Quadrisphaera setariae: one gene and its partner. The protein of the gene in region 2 binds, or shares a complex with, the protein of the main gene of each other region. Links are inferred from orthologs where the notes say so. Each region holds a gene or a part of one and is shown on either strand. Other genes may lie near its edges.

Region 1 (7,131 bases), on a different replicon or contig from region 2:
GGCAGCGACGTCGTGGCGGCCGCGACGATGCCGCCGGTGTCCTCGTGGGTGAGGGCCCGCAGCACCAGCAGGGAGCGGACGACGGCGGCGGCGTACGGACCCTCCGCCGCCGGACCGTCGCCGCGCGCCGCCCACTCGTGCCACCACCGGCGGGTGGCCTCGAGGCGGTCGGAGACGGACATCGCCGCCGGCGGCTCGCGGTGGGACGGGTACCAGGTGAGCACGGTGTCGACCACCTGCCCCGCGGACACCTTGACCTTGCCGACGTGGGTGCGCCCCTTCGCCTTGGGCAGCTTGCCGGTGGTCCGCAGCAGCACCGCGTCCGGGCCGGCGCTGGCCAGCAGCCCCTTCGCCGCGTCACCCTTGCCGCCCACCCGGCGGACCCACGGCACCACCGAGCCGTACCCGAAGCGGATCACCAGCTCCTGGCGCAGCTCCACGTCACCCGACACACCGACCACCCGCCGCACGAGGTCGGCGCGCCGGTCCCCCATGGGCATGCAGTCGACGACGTCCACCACGCCGCCGTCCTCCAGCGTCCACCGGGTGCGCAGCAGGAAGGAGTCGCCCTCGTAGGCGCGCTCCACCGACACCACCGCCGGCCCGTCCTCGGGCGGCGCGATGGTCCAGTGGCCGTGCTCGCGGGTCCCCAGCAGCGCCGCGAACGCCGCGGGAGAGTCGAACCGCGGCAGGCACATCCAGTCGATCGACCCGCGCTCGCTCACCAGGGCCGCGGTGTGGCAGTCGCCCACGAGGGCGTAGTCCTCGATCCAGTGCCGCGGCTGGTCGGCTCGCTGGTCGGCTCGCTGGTCGGACTGCTGGTCGGACTGCTGGTCGGTGGTGGTCGCTGGCACGGCGTCATCGTGCACCCGTCCCCGATCTTCGGCAGGCTGAGGGCCGTGAGCGAGCGCGAGGAGCAGGCGACCGGCGGTACCGAGAGCGGTCGCGGCGGCAGCAGCGGACCCGAGCAGCCCGGCGGCGGCGGCCACGGGGCCTCCGGAGCGCGGGGCCACTCCGGCGGCGACCCCGTCGCCACCCTGCTGGTGCTGGGCGCCAGCGGTGACCTCGCCTCCCGCCTCCTGCTGCCCGGGTTGGCCCGCCTGCTCGTCTCCGACCGCAACGAGGACCCGGGCCACGGCCACGGGGCGTCCCTGCAGCTGGTGGGGGCGGGCTCGGAGGACTGGGACGACGACCGCTGGCGCGAGGTCGTCACGAAGGCCTTCGCCGACGCGGAGCACCACGAGGACGCCGACCGCCCCGGAGGCTGGGAGGCGGTGTGCGCCGTCCGCGACGCCAGCCGCTACCGGCAGGTGGACGTCACCGACCCGGACGCGCTGACCGACCTCCTGCACTCCTGCACCGCCCCGGTGGCGGTCTACTTCGCCCTCCCACCCGCCATCACGGCCACGGCCTGCGAGAACCTCGTCGGCAAGCAGCTGCCGGAGAGCACCCGGCTGGTCATGGAGAAGCCGTTCGGCTCCGACGAGGCCTCGGCCCACCACCTCAACGAGGTGGTCGCCCAGCTCGTCCCCGAGGAGCACGTGCACCGGGTCGACCACTTCCTGGGCACCTCCGCGGTGCTCAACGTCTTCGGCGTGCGCTTCGCCAACCGGCTCTTCGAGCCGACGTGGAACGCCAGCCACGTCGAGCGGGTGGACGTCGTCTACGACGAGGACCTCGGCCTCGAGGGCAGGGCCCGGTACTACGACAGGGCCGGCGCGCTGAAGGACATGATCCAGAGCCACCTGCTGCAGGTGCTCGCCGTGCTCGCCATGGACGCCCCCGCCGCCCTCGACGAGCGCGAGTTCCGGGACCGCAAGGCCCAGCTGCTGCGGGCCACGCGCCTGGCCGGCTCCCCGCAGGAGGCCAGCCGGCGAGCCGTCTACACGGCCGGGCGCATGGGGGAGCGCGACCTGCCCGACTACCAGTCCGAGGACGGCGTCGACCCCTCTCGCCAGACCGAGACCCTCGCCGAGGTGGTGCTGCACGTCGACACCTGGCGCTGGGCGGGCGTGCCGTTCCGGCTGCGATCGGGCAAGGGCCTGGGGCGGGCCCGCAAGGAGGCGGTCATCACCTTCAAGCCGGTGCCCCACCTCATGGAGGGCCTGCGCGGCGAGGCGCGCCCCACGAGGCTGAGGCTCTCGTTCAAGCCGGGGACCATCAACCTCGACCTGACGGTGAACGCCGAGGGCGACCCCTTCGACCTCGAGGAGGCCACCCTGAGCGCGCAGCTGGGCGACTCCCAGCTGCCGGCCTACGGCGAGGTCCTCGCCGGCGTGCTCGACGGCGACCCGCTGCTGTCGGTGCGCGGCGACACCGCCGAGGACTGCTGGCGGATCCTCGCCCCCGTCATCGCCGCGTGGGAGGCCGACGAGGTGCCGCTGGAGACCTACCCGGCCGGCAGCGGCGGCCCCGAGCCCACCGAGACCTTCCCCGCCGTGTGACCCCTGGTGCGGCGGCGGGTGTGACCCAGGTCGCCCGCCGTCGCGCGCTCGGTCGCGCTGTCGGTGGTGCGACCTACAGTTGACGTCCGTGGATCGACTCGTCGTGCAAGGCGCCCGTGAGCACAACCTCAAGGACGTCTCCCTGGACCTCCCCCGCGACGCGATGATCGTGTTCACGGGCCTGTCGGGCTCGGGCAAGTCCAGCCTGGCGTTCGACACGATCTTCGCCGAGGGCCAGCGCCGCTACGTCGAGTCGCTGTCCGCCTACGCCCGCCAGTTCCTGGGCCAGATGGACAAGCCCGACGTCGACTTCATCGAGGGGCTCTCGCCCGCGGTCTCGATCGATCAGAAGTCGACCAGCCGCAACCCCCGCTCCACCGTCGGCACGATCACCGAGATCTACGACTACCTGCGCCTGCTGTGGGCGCGGGCGGGGCGCGCGCACTGCCCGACCTGCGGGGAGCCGGTGGCGCGCCAGACCCCGCAGCAGATCGTCGACAGGCTCCTGGAGCTCCCGGAGACGACGCGGTTCCAGGTGCTGGCGCCCGTGGTCCGCGGCCGCAAGGGCGAGTTCGTCGACCTGTTCACCGACCTGCAGGCCAAGGGCTACGCCCGGGTGCGGGTGGACGGCGAGACGCTGCAGCTGAGCGACGCCGCGAGCCGCCCGACCCTCGACAAGCGCAAGAAGCACACCATCGAGGTGGTGGTCGACCGCCTCGTCATGCGCGAGGGCGTGCAGCGACGCCTCACCGACTCCGTGGAGACCGCCCTCGGCCTGGCGGACGGCGTGCTCCTCGTGGAGCTGGTCGAGCGGAAGCCGGCCGACGGCGAGGAGAGCAGCGCGTCGTCCGACGGCCCGACGGTGATGCGCTTCTCGGAGAAGCTCGCCTGCCCCAACGACCACCCCCTCGCACTGGAGGAGGTCGAGCCGCGCACCTTCTCCTTCAACGCCCCCTACGGCGCCTGCCCGGAGTGCTCGGGCATCGGCACGCGCCTCGAGGTCGACCCCGAGCTGGTCGTCCCCGACCCCGACCAGACCCTCGCCGAGGGGGCGATCGCCCCCTGGAACGGGGCCGGCAGCAGCGAGTACCACCAGCGGCTCATCGGCGGCCTGGCCCAGCAGCTCGGCTTCTCCGTCGACGTCCCGTGGCGGGCCCTGCCGGAGCGCGCCACGCAGGCGCTGCTGAACGGCGAGGGCTACGAGGTGCACGTCACCTACAAGAACCGCTGGGGGCGCGAGCGCTCGTACACCACCGGCTTCGAGGGCGTCCTGCCCTTCATCAAGCGACGCCACTCCGAGACCGAGTCCGACAGCTCGCGCGAGCGCCTCGAGGGCTACATGCGCGAGGTCCCGTGCCGCGTCTGCGGCGGCGCGCGCCTGCGCCCCGAGGTGCTGGCCGTCACGGTGGGCGGAAAGTCCATCGCCCAGGCCTGCGCCCTGCCGGTCGCCGAGCTGCGCGGGTGGCTCGACACCCTCGAGCTCACCGCCCGGGAGGCGCAGATCGCCGCCGCCGTCCTCAAGGAGGTGCTGGCGCGCGTCCAGTTCCTCGTCGACGTCGGCCTCACCTACCTGTCGCTCGACAGGGCCTCCGGAACGCTGTCGGGCGGTGAGGCGCAGCGCATCCGCCTGGCCACGCAGATCGGGTCGGGCCTGGTGGGCGTGCTCTACGTGCTCGACGAGCCGAGCATCGGACTGCACCAGCGCGACAACCGCCGCCTCATCGAGACCCTCACGCGCCTGCGCGACCTGGGCAACACCCTCATCGTGGTCGAGCACGACGAGGACACCATCCACGTGGCCGACTGGGTGGTCGACATCGGCCCGGGCGCCGGCGAGCACGGGGGCCAGGTGGTCCACTCCGGACCCGTCGCCGAGCTCCTGGCCAACACCGGCTCCATGACCGGCGACTACCTCGCAGGGCGACGCGCCGTCCCCGTGCCCGCGGAGCGCCGCCCGGTGGACCGCGAGCGGGTGGTGAAGGTGGTCGGGGCGCGCGAGAACAACCTGCGCGGCATCGACGTCGAGCTGCCGCTCGGCGTGCTCACGGTCGTGACGGGCGTGTCGGGCTCGGGCAAGTCCAGCCTGGTGAACGACATCCTCTACAAGGTGCTGGCCAACCGGCTCAACGGCGCCCGCCAGGTGCCCGGGCGCCACACCCGCGTCGAGGGCGTGGACCAGCTCGACAAGGTGGTCCACGTCGACCAGAGCCCCATCGGCCGCACCCCGCGCTCGAACCCCGCCACCTACACCGGCGTCTGGGACGTGGTGCGCTCGCTGTTCGCGGAGACCACCGAGGCGAAGGTGCGCGGCTACCAGGCGGGGCGGTTCTCCTTCAACGTCAAGGGCGGCCGCTGCGAGCACTGCAGCGGCGACGGCACCATCAAGATCGAGATGAACTTCCTCCCGGACGTCTACGTGCCGTGCGAGGTCTGCCACGGGGCGCGGTACAACCGCGAGACCCTCGAGGTCCACTTCAAGGGCAAGACCGTGGCCGACGTGCTCGACATGCCCATCGAGGAGGCCGCCGAGTTCTTCGCCGCGGTGCCGCGCATCGCCCGCTACCTCAAGACCCTGGTCGACGTGGGGCTCGGCTACGTCCGCCTCGGCCAGCCGGCGCCCACGCTGTCGGGTGGCGAGGCGCAGCGCGTCAAGCTCGCCAGCGAGCTGCAGCGCCGCTCCACGGGCCGCACGGTCTACGTGCTCGACGAGCCCACGACGGGTCTGCACTTCGAAGACGTCCGCAAGCTCCTGGAGGTGCTCCAGGGCCTGGCGGACAAGGGCAACACGGTGGTGGTCATCGAGCACAACCTCGACGTCATCAAGAGCGCGGACTGGGTGCTCGACATGGGTCCCGAGGGCGGCTCCGGCGGTGGCAAGCTCATCGCCGCGGGCACCCCCGAGCAGCTCGCCGCCGCGCACGAGAAGACCGGCAGCCACACCGGCCGCTTCCTCGGCCCCGTGCTGGAGACCGCGCGCCAGCGCGGCACGGAGGTCAGCGCCGTCGACGTCAGGAAGGACGCAGCCGCAGCGCCTAGCCTCACCTCATGACGACGGAACCGCAGACAGCCGAGTCCCGCCACGCCACGACCGACCCCTCCTCAGCCGCTCCCGCGGAAGAGATCTCTGCACGCGTGCTGCCGTGCTCGCGCCGGGCCCTGCTCGCGCGCGCCGGGGCCGGCGGCGCCGTGCTCGGCGCCGCCGGCCTGCTCGCCGCGTGCGGCGGCACCGGCGAGCCCGCCGGGTCCGCAGGTGGCGACACCGCCTCCGCCTCCGGCTCGGACAGCTCCGCTGCCGGTGGCAGCGGCTCGGGCGCCGGGGTCGCGGCCTCCGAGGTGCCCGAGGGCACCGCGGTGGTCGTGCAGGTGGGGGGCGAGGACGTGGTGCTGGCGCAGCCCACGGCCGGCCAGTACGTCGCGTTCTCGGCGGTCTGCACCCACGCCGGTGGCAAGGTCCAGGCCGACCAGGGCACCGAGGTGCGCTGTCCGCTGCACGGCAGCGTCTTCGACGCCGGCAAGGACGGTGAGGTGCTGCAGGGCCCGGCCACCTCACCGCTGCCCGCCAAGACCGTGACGCAGGAGGGCGACCAGCTCCTCGTCAGCTGAGCTCGCGCGGGCCGCCTCCCGTCCGCTCGCGGACCAGAGAGGCGGTCCGCCATCCCGCAGCGGCTGCGGCCCCACGAGGAGCCCAACGGCTCCTGCCAGCAGGACGACGCCCGGCGCGCGCGGGATCGCGGAACCGCTCGTACGGCGGAGCCGGTACCGCGCCGTCCCGCACAGCGGCTCCGGTGAGGGCCGCGTCAGGCACCTGCAGCCGCGGCACGGCGAAGGCGACCCCGCCGTCCTCCACGGCCGACGGCCGGCTGCGGGCGCGGCCGTGGAGGACCACAGCCACCACGGGCTGGGAGCCGTTCTCACGGCTCTCGGTGCCGGGGCCACCTGCAGGGCGGTCGTGCGCGGCCCCGCCCACCCGACGAAGACGTGCAGCGTGCCGACGCCGAGCCTCCGGCGCCGCCGGAGGTCGCCTCGACGTCCTCGAAGATGCTCCGACGACCTGAGGACCGGCGAGTCGCCCGAGCGGCACCTGGAGGGCCTCCTGCCCGTCGGCCGAGGGGCAGACGCGCGTTCCGAGGCGGGTCCGGGCCACGGGGTCGCGGGGCGTCAGCACGCGCGGGCCCGTCAGGTGGCAGGGTGTCGCCGTGCCCTCCGCTCCCACCGGCGGCTCTCCCGCCGGCGCCTCTCGCGACGCCTCGACCACCGCCGGCGCCACCGGGCCCGCTGCGCCTGCGGGCCCCGACGCGACGACGGCCCCGGTCGGCCACCACGCCGAGCCCGTCGTGCCGCCGCAGACCGCCGAGCACGCGCGGCTCGACGAGTGCACCGGCTCCGCGGGCCCGTGGCGCCTGTGGGGCCCGTACCTGGCGGGGCGCCAGTGGGGCACCGTCCGCGAGGACTACTCCGCCGACGGCGACGCGTGGCGCTCCTTCCCCTTCGACCACGCCCGCTCCCGCGCCTACCGCTGGGGCGAGGACGGCCTGGGCGGGTTCTGCGACAGGTTCGGCTTCCTCAACCTGGCTGTGGCGATGTGGAACGGCAAGGACCCCTTCCTCAAGGAGCGCCTGTTCGGCCTCACCAACGAGGAGGGCAACCACGGCGAGGACGCCAAGGAGCACTGGTGGGCCGTGGACGG
Region 2 (7,778 bases):
CGGGGCGGCCGGCGACGCCGTCCACCGCCAGGCGCACCAGGGGCCCCACGACCACGAGCACGGCCAGGACCACCGCCAGCGGGCGCACCAGCCGTGCCGGCCTCCGCCACGCCGGCGGTCGCCCCCGCAGGTCGGGGGCAGCGCCGCCACCCGCGCCCTCCCGGACCGCGGAGTCCTCCGCGACCCGAGCGCTCGACGTCCTGGACCGTGCGGCCATGCGGACCGCCCCCCTCGCTCCGGCGGAGGGCGCCCCTCTGGACCCCCCGCAGCGGCCATGGTGACCGCTGCGGGGCCGTCAGGTGAACAGGGAGTGGCTCGGTGCTCCGCGGGACGCCGTGGCCTCACCCGGGCGAGCGGCTGTCGTGCACGGAGGGTGACGACGACTCACCACGAGGACGGTGGGGTCAGCGGCGCACGCCCACCCGCCGCAGCAGGCGCTTGGCGGTGTCCTTGGCGGCGCGCTGCGCCGACGGGCGGGGACGCTGGTCCCACAGGCGCGTGAAGAGCACGTCCTGGTCGACCCCGTCGGCCGCCCTCGCCTCCGCGAGCGCGGCGCCGAACGGCTCGCGCATCTCCGAGGGCCAGTAGTGGACGACCGCGTCGCGGGACTCGGACACCGTGGTGCGCGCGGCCAGGCCCACCGCGAACGCCAGCTGCTCGGAGGTGTGGGAGTGGTCGCCGAAGCCGTGCTCCAGCAGCTGGTCGGTCAGGAGCGCGACCTCCGCGCAGACCACGGCGTCGGCCGGGTCGAGCCCGATGACACCGGCGTTCCAGGAGTCGCGGTCCGGCGGGAACACCCACGCCCGGCCGGAGGTGTCGACGGGCTGGTACCGCTGGAGCACGTGCTCCAGCGCGGCGACCTCCGGGGCCGGCGGGCGCCCCTCCCGCAGGTGCATGACGCTGCGGCCCGGGCCGATGCGGTCGAAGACCACCGACGGCGAGCGACGCCACCAGGTGTCGCCGTCCACGTAGAGGCAGCGTCCCCCCTCGGAGCGCTCGAGCGCTGCGCGCAGCACCTCGATCTTGGAGCGCCACACGTAGCGGTGCGGGCCCATCCAGGCGTCCACCTGCTCGGGGGCCACCTCGACCACCTCGACGGGGAGGTCCTTCCACAGCCGAGGGGTGTCGGTCCACACGTCGATCTGCCACCGGCGGCCCCCGGAGGTCTCCAGGTGGCGGGCCGCCGTCTGCACCGAGAAGCGCACTTCGTCGACGTGGCGCCCCTGGCCGAAGCTGATGTACACGAGGTGATCCACGCGCCCATCCTCACCCGGTCACATGACGGCCAGGCAAACCCGCAGGCCAGGGCACGGGCGAACGGGTGGCGGCCTCGCCGCCACCCGCCCGCCCGTGCGCGCGCGGTCAGCTGCTGGCGGCGCCGGCCCCCACCGGCTGCTCCGCCGGGAGCACCGCGTCGAGCAGGGCCGTGGCCCACTCCAGCACCGCCCGGTCGCGCAGCGGCTGCCCGCCCACGCGCGCCGTCATCGGCTGCGGCACCAGCACCGTGCGCAGGGCCGGCTTCACCAGCGTGCCCGGGTAGAGCCGCCGCACCCGCAGCTCCTGGCTCTCCCGCAGCTCCACCGGCGCGAACCTGATGTTCCGGCCCTGCAGCGACACCTCGCTGACCCCCGAGGCCCGGGCGCGCACCCGGAAGCGCGCCACGGCCAGCAGGTTCTCCACCTGCTCGGTCGGCTCGCCGTACCTGTCGACCAGCTCGGCGCGCACGGCGGCGACGTCGTCGTCGGAGGTGGCCGCCGCGAGCTTGCGGTAGGCCTCCAGGCGCAGCCGCTCGTGCGGCACGTAGTCGTGCGGGAGCAGCCCGTCGACCGGGAGCTCGATCTTCGCCTCGGGCAGCCCTTCCTCCTTCGGACCGTCGCGGTACTCCGCCACGGCCTCGCCGACGAGCCGCACGTACAGGTCGAAGCCGACTCCCGCGATGTGCCCGGACTGCTCCCCGCCCAGCAGGTTGCCCGCCCCGCGGATCTCGAGGTCCTTCATGGCCACCTGCATGCCGGCACCGAGGTCGGTGTGGGACGCGATGGTGGCCAGCCTGTCGTGCGCGGTCTCCGTGAGCGGCTTCTCCCCCGGGTACATGAAGTACGCGTAGGCGCGCTCGCGGCCGCGGCCCACGCGGCCTCGCAGCTGGTGGAGCTGGCTCAGGCCCAGCAGGTCGGCCCGCTCGAGGATGAGCGTGTTGGCGTTGGAGATGTCCAGGCCGGTCTCGACGATCGTGGTGCACACGAGCACGTCGGAGCGCTTCTCCCAGAAGTCGACGATGACCTCCTCGAGGCGGTGCTCGGGCATCTTCCCGTGCGCCGTGGCGATGCGGGCCTCGGGGACGAGCTCGGCCAGGCGCGCCGCCGCCCTGTCGATCGACTCGACCTTGTTGTGCACGTAGAAGACCTGGCCCTCGCGCAGCAGCTCGCGCCGGATCGCGGCGGCCACCTGCTTCTCCTCGTAGGGCCCCACGTAGGTGAGCACCGGGTGGCGCTCCTCCGGCGGGGTGGCCAGCGTCGACATCTCGCGGATGCCGGTGACGGCCATCTCCAGCGTGCGCGGGATGGGGGTGGCGCTCATCGCGAGCACGTCCACGTTGGTGCGCAGCGTCTTGAGGAGCTCCTTGTGCTCCACGCCGAAGCGCTGCTCCTCGTCGATGATGACCAGGCCGAGGTCCTTGGCGCGGTACTCCCCGCCGAGGAGGCGGTGGGTGCCGATGACCACGTCGACGGTGCCGTCCGCCAGGCCGGCCTTGACCGCCTCGGACTCCTTGGGCGACACGAAGCGGCTCAGGGCCCGGACGGTGACGGGGAACGGGGCGAAGCGCTCGGAGAAGGTCTCCAGGTGCTGCTGCACGAGCAGCGTGGTGGGCACGAGCACCATCACCTGCTTGCCGTCCTGCACGGCCTTGAAGGCCGCGCGCACGGCGATCTCGGTCTTGCCGTAGCCGACGTCACCGCAGATCAGGCGGTCCATGGGCACGACGCGCTCCATGTCGGCCTTGACCTCGTCGATGGTCACCAGCTGGTCGGGCGTCTCCACGAAGGGGAAGGCGTCCTCCAGCTCGCGCTGCCAGGGCGTGTCGCCGGCGAAGGAGTGCCCCTTGGTGGCCATCCGGGCGCTGTAGAGCTTGATGAGGTCACCGGCGATCTCCTTGACCGCCTTGCGCGCCCGCCCCTTGGTCTTGGCCCAGTCGGCGCCGCCCATCTTGTTCAGCGCTGGGGCCTCGCCACCCACGTACCGGGTGACCTGGTCGAGGGTGTCGGTGGGCACGAACAGGCGGTCGCCCGGCTGACCCCGCTTGGAGGGGGCGTACTCGATGACGAGGTACTCGCGGGTGGCGCCCTGCAGCGTGCGCTGCACCATCTCCACGTAGCGGCCCACCCCGTGCTGCTCGTGCACCACGAAGTCGCCGGTCTTGAGCTGCAGCGGGTCGACGGCGTTGCGCCGCTGCCGCGAGGGCATCCGCTTGGCGTCCTTCGCCGACATCGGCCCCGACGTGCCCAGCACGTCGGCCTCGGTGAGCACCGCGAGCTTGAGGCCGGGAGCCACGAACCCGTGGCCCAGGCTCGCCGTGGTCACCCGCACCACGCTGGGATCGGGCACCTCGTCGACCTCGTCCGCGCGGGCGGCGGGCACGTCGGCGTCGCGCAGCACCTCGGCGAGGCGGTCCGCCGAGCCGTGGCCGGCAGCGGTGGCCACCAGGCGCCACCCGTCGCTGACGAGGCCGCGCAGGTCGGCCAGGGCCCGCGGCACGTCGCCGGCGTAGCCCTCCACCTCACGGGCCCCGACGGTGACCACGACGGCGCTGTCCCCGCCGTCGAAGGTGGCGGTCTCCTCGTCGGCGGTGAACGAGCTCAGCGACCACCAGGGGCGGCCGGTGGTCAGCGCGTGAGCGCGGGTGGCCGCGAAGGTGGTGTAGCTGGCCCGGTCCAGCCCCAGGTCGACGGGCACCTGCCCGCCGGAGGCCGCGTTGGCCCAGGCCGCGGCGAGGAACTCCTCGGAGGTGGCCACGAGGTCGTGGGCGCGGCTGCGGACCCGCTCGGGGTCGAGGACGACGACGTGCGTGCCGGCGGGCAGCACGTCCAGGAGGGGCTGCATGCCGTCGACGAGGGCGGGGGCCAGCGACTCCATGCCCTCCACCGCGACGCCGCCGGCGATCTTGTCGAGCATCTCCGCCGCGCCCGGGAGCTGCTCCTTGAGCGCCGCCGCGCGGCGGCGGACCTCGTCGGTGAGCAGCAGCTCGCGGCACGGCGGCGCCCACAGGCCCTCGGGCACCACCTCCAGGGAGCGCTGGTCGGCCACGGAGAAGGCGCGGACCTCCTCCACCTCGTCGCCGAAGAGCTCGACCCGCAGGGGGTGGTCCGACGTCGGCGGGAAGACGTCGAGGATGCCGCCGCGCACGGCGACGTCACCGCGGCGCTCCACCATCTCGGTGCGGGTGTACGCCGCGGCGGCGAGGTCGGCCACCACCTGCTCCAGGTCCACCACGTCGCCCGCGCGCAGCTGCACCGGGCGCAGGTCCCCCAGGCCCGCCACCAGCGGCTGCAGCACCGCCCGGACAGGGGCGACGACCACGCGGACCGGCCCGTCCTCGCCGCCCAGCGAACCCGGGTGGGCGAGCCGGCGCAGGACGGCGAGGCGGCGGCCCACCGTGTCCGAGCGCGGCGAGAGGCGCTCGTGCGGCAGCGTCTCCCAGCTGGGGAACTCCACCACCGACGTCGGTTCCAGGAAGCAGCGCAGCGCGGCGGCCAGGTCCTCGCACTGGCGGCCGGTGGCGGTCACGGCGAGCACGGTGCGCCCGGCACCGCCGCTCTCCTGCGGCCCGGCGAGGGCCGCGAGCAGCGCGGGGCGGACGCCGGCCGGGACGGCGGCGTCGAGCAGCGGGACGTCGCCGGAGCGGGCGTTCGCGACGGCGAGGGAGAACCCGCGGTCGGGCAGCAGGGCGGAGACGATCCCAGTCAGCGGCACGAGCACCCAGGGTAGGTCGCGGCGCTGACACCTGCCGACAGCCGCCGCCTCCCGCCCCGCGCCGGTCGCGGGCCGGGCGCAGGTCCTGTGGGGCTCACCACTGCCTCCGCTTCCCTCCGGCGGACGCACAGGGGCTCCGCAGGTAGGTTCGAGGCGATGCGTCCCGCCGAGCACCAGCCCGGGCAGGGGCGTGGCAGCGCCGCCCCGTCCGCGCCGCCCCCCTCCGTCGACCCGACCGGCTGGGGCGCCCTCGCCCGCCGCGGCGGGCGCCGCGCGCTGCGCACCGCCTCCGCGCTGCGCGCGAGAGCCCGCCTGGCGGCCGTGCCCCTGGGCCGCTACGCGCCCCGCTCCGCCCTGCGGGTGCCCGAGCAGCGGGTGGAGCGCGCCGCCTGTCCGGCCGTGGACGCACACAACCACCTGGGGCTGTGGCTCAACGACGGCGCGCGGTGGATGGCGCCCGACGTGCGCGCGCTGCTCGCGTCCATGGACGCCACCGGCGTGGAGGCCGTGGTGAACCTCGACGGCCGCTGGGGCGCCGAGCTGGAGGCCAACCTCGACAGGTACGACCGCGCCCACCCAGGCCGGTTCGCCACCTTCTGCCACGTCGACCTCGCCGCCGCCCTGGCCGAGCCGGCCCGGGCCGGTGCCCGGCTGGTCGCGCAGCTCGAGGCCGGGGCCGCCGCCGGGGCCGCGGGCCTGAAGGTCTGGAAGGACCTCGGCCTGTCCCTGCGCGACGGCTCCGGCGCCCGGGTGCTCCCCGACGACGAGCGCCTCGCGCCGCTGTGGGAGCGCGCCGGGCAGCTGGGCCTGCCCGTCCTGGTGCACGTGGCGGACCCGGTGGCCTTCTTCGACCCCGTCGACCGGCACAACGAGCGGTTGGAGGAGCTGCTGGCCCACCCGGACTGGGCCCTGCACGGCACGGGGGCGCCGAGCCACGCCCGCCTCCTGCGGGCCCTGGACGCCCTGGTGGGGGCGCACTCGGGCACGCGCTTCATCGCCGCCCACCTGGCCAGCTCCGCGGAGGACCTCGCGGCCGCCTCAGCCCTGCTCGACGCCCACCCGAACCTCGCCGTGGACCTGTCCGGGCGGCTGGCCGAGCTGGGCCGCCAGCCGCGCGCCGCGGCGCGGCTGCTGCGCCGCCACGCGGGCCGGGTGCTGTGGGGCAGCGACTCGTTCGGGTTCGACGTGGAGGAGGTCCGCACGTGGTTCCGCCTGCTCGAGACCGACGACGAGCACTTCCCCTACTCCCCGGCGCCGGTCCCGCCGCAGGGCCGCTGGGCGGTCTCGGGCCTGGACCTGCGCGCCGCGGACGAGCAGGCGCTGCGCGCCGCGTACGCGGGGGCGGCGCGGGCGTGGGTCCCGGCGCTGGGCCGATGAGCCGTCGGACGGCGGTGCTCCTCGTGGAGGCGCACCTGGAGGAGAGCGGCGGCGTGCGCGTCACCCACGAGCTGGTGCGCCGCCTCCCCGGCGAGGGTCTGCCCGCCCGGCTGTTCGTGCTCCAGCGCACCCCGCCCGGTCACCCGGTGCTCGTGCCCGCCCCGTCCGTGGACGTGGTGCACGGGTCCTCGCGGCCCCGCCAGCTGCGCTGGACGCTGCTGCCGGGGCTCGTGCGGCTGGTCCGCGAGGCGCGCCGCTGCGACGTCGTGGTGTCGGGCAGCGAGATCGGCTACGGCTTCCTGTCCGCGTGGCTGGCGGCCCGCCTGGCGGGCCGCCCGTTCGCCGTGGTGGTGCAGAGCCAGCTGTCCCAGGCGCTGCACGAGTGGGTGCCGCGGCGCCTGCACCGCCTCACGCGGTGGGTGCACAGCCGCAGCGACCTGGCGCTGTGCGTCTCGGCGGGGCTGGTGCCCTCGGTGGTGGCCGCGGGGCTGCCCGAGTCCCGCACCGCCGTGGTCCCGGTGGGCGTCGACGTCGAGGCGGTCCGCCGGGCCGCCCTGAGCCCTCCCGGCGACGCCGTGGCCTCGGCCCTCGACGACGGCCCGCTCGTGGTGGCCGCGGGGCGGCTGTCGTCGTCCAAGGGCTTCGACGTGCTCCTGAGGGCCTGGGCGCAGGCCCGGGAGAGCTCACCCGCGGTGCGCCCGCAGCGGCTGCTGCTGCTCGGCGAGGGTGCCGAGCGGGAGCACCTCGAGGCCCTCGTCGACCAGCTGGGGCTGGGCGGGTCGGTGCGCCTGCCGGGCTTCAGCACGGACCTGCAGGCGGCCCTCGCGGGCGCGGAGCTGTTCGTCCTGTCCTCGCGGTACGAGGGGATGGGCAGCTTCGTGCTGCTGGAGGCCATGGCCCACGGCACGCCCGTGGTGGCCACCGACTGCCCGTCGGGCCCCAGGGAGCTGCTGCGCGACGGCGAGCTGGGGGCGCTGGTCCCGGTGGAGGACGTCGAGGCGCTCGCCCGCGCCCTCGCCGCGCACGCCGAGGACCCGTCGCGGCTGCGCGCCACAGCCGAGCAGCGCCGACGGCGCGCCGAGGAGTTCGCGCCGCAGCGGTGGGTGGCCGCTGCGGCGCGCGAGCTGGCGCCCCTGGTGGGGCCGGTCAGGCGGGAGCGAGACCCGCAGCCGGTCCGCCGCTGACCTCGGGACGCACCGGGGCGGCCTCCGGCAGGACCGGCAGCGAGCCCGGCAGGGCGCGCGCCGCCGCCGGGACGTCACCGGGCGCCGGGGGCGTCGCGCCGGAGATGAGGTCCGCGGCCTTCTCGGCCAGCACCATGACCGGCGCGTAGCTGTTGCCGTTGGGCATCACCGGGATCGCGGAGGCGTCCACCACCCGCAGGCCCTCGATCCCGTGCACCTGCAGCGTGGTGGGGTCGAGCACCGCGCCGT

What was found. The genes of interacting proteins can lie anywhere in the genome.
Region 1: the proteins of mfd (region 2) and uvrA are in contact, whole or in part, in a crystal structure (PDB 4DFC), measured with the Escherichia coli proteins. The link is inferred for Quadrisphaera setariae from one-to-one orthologs.

The regions. Positions count from the first base shown.
Region 1 is NZ_VKAC01000002.1:282,361-289,491, forward strand. What follows is about bases 2,155-5,693. They hold uvrA (excinuclease ABC subunit UvrA), read left to right. Parts: upstream 2,155-2,532; coding sequence 2,533-5,493; downstream 5,494-5,693. Other genes in these bases: FMM08_RS04560 (glucose-6-phosphate dehydrogenase), read left to right, coding at 2,155-2,444; FMM08_RS04570 (Rieske (2Fe-2S) protein), read left to right, coding at 5,490-5,693. Outside these bases: FMM08_RS04555 (glycoside hydrolase family 15 protein), read right to left, coding at 1-770; more of FMM08_RS04560, read left to right, coding at 900-2,154; more of FMM08_RS04570, read left to right, coding at 5,694-6,047; FMM08_RS04575 (MGH1-like glycoside hydrolase domain-containing protein), read left to right, coding at 6,779-7,131. UniProt on the Escherichia coli protein: The UvrABC repair system catalyzes the recognition and processing of DNA lesions. UvrA is an ATPase and a DNA-binding protein. A damage recognition complex composed of 2 UvrA and 2 UvrB subunits scans DNA for abnormalities.
Region 2 is NZ_VKAC01000005.1:196,697-204,474, reverse strand. Bases 1,163-5,348 are described here. They hold mfd (transcription-repair coupling factor), read right to left. Parts: upstream 4,969-5,348; coding sequence 1,363-4,968; downstream 1,163-1,362. Other genes in these bases: FMM08_RS09870 (amidohydrolase family protein), read left to right, coding at 5,125-5,348; FMM08_RS09880 (hypothetical protein), read right to left, coding at 1,163-1,256. Also shown: FMM08_RS09885 (DUF8692 domain-containing protein), read right to left, coding at 1-217; more of FMM08_RS09880, read right to left, coding at 405-1,162; more of FMM08_RS09870, read left to right, coding at 5,349-6,345; FMM08_RS09865 (glycosyltransferase), read left to right, coding at 6,342-7,529; FMM08_RS09860 (GMC family oxidoreductase N-terminal domain-containing protein), read right to left, coding at 7,492-7,778. UniProt on the Escherichia coli protein: Couples transcription and DNA repair by recognizing RNA polymerase (RNAP) stalled at DNA lesions. Mediates ATP-dependent release of RNAP and its truncated transcript from the DNA, and recruitment of nucleotide excision repair machinery to the damaged site.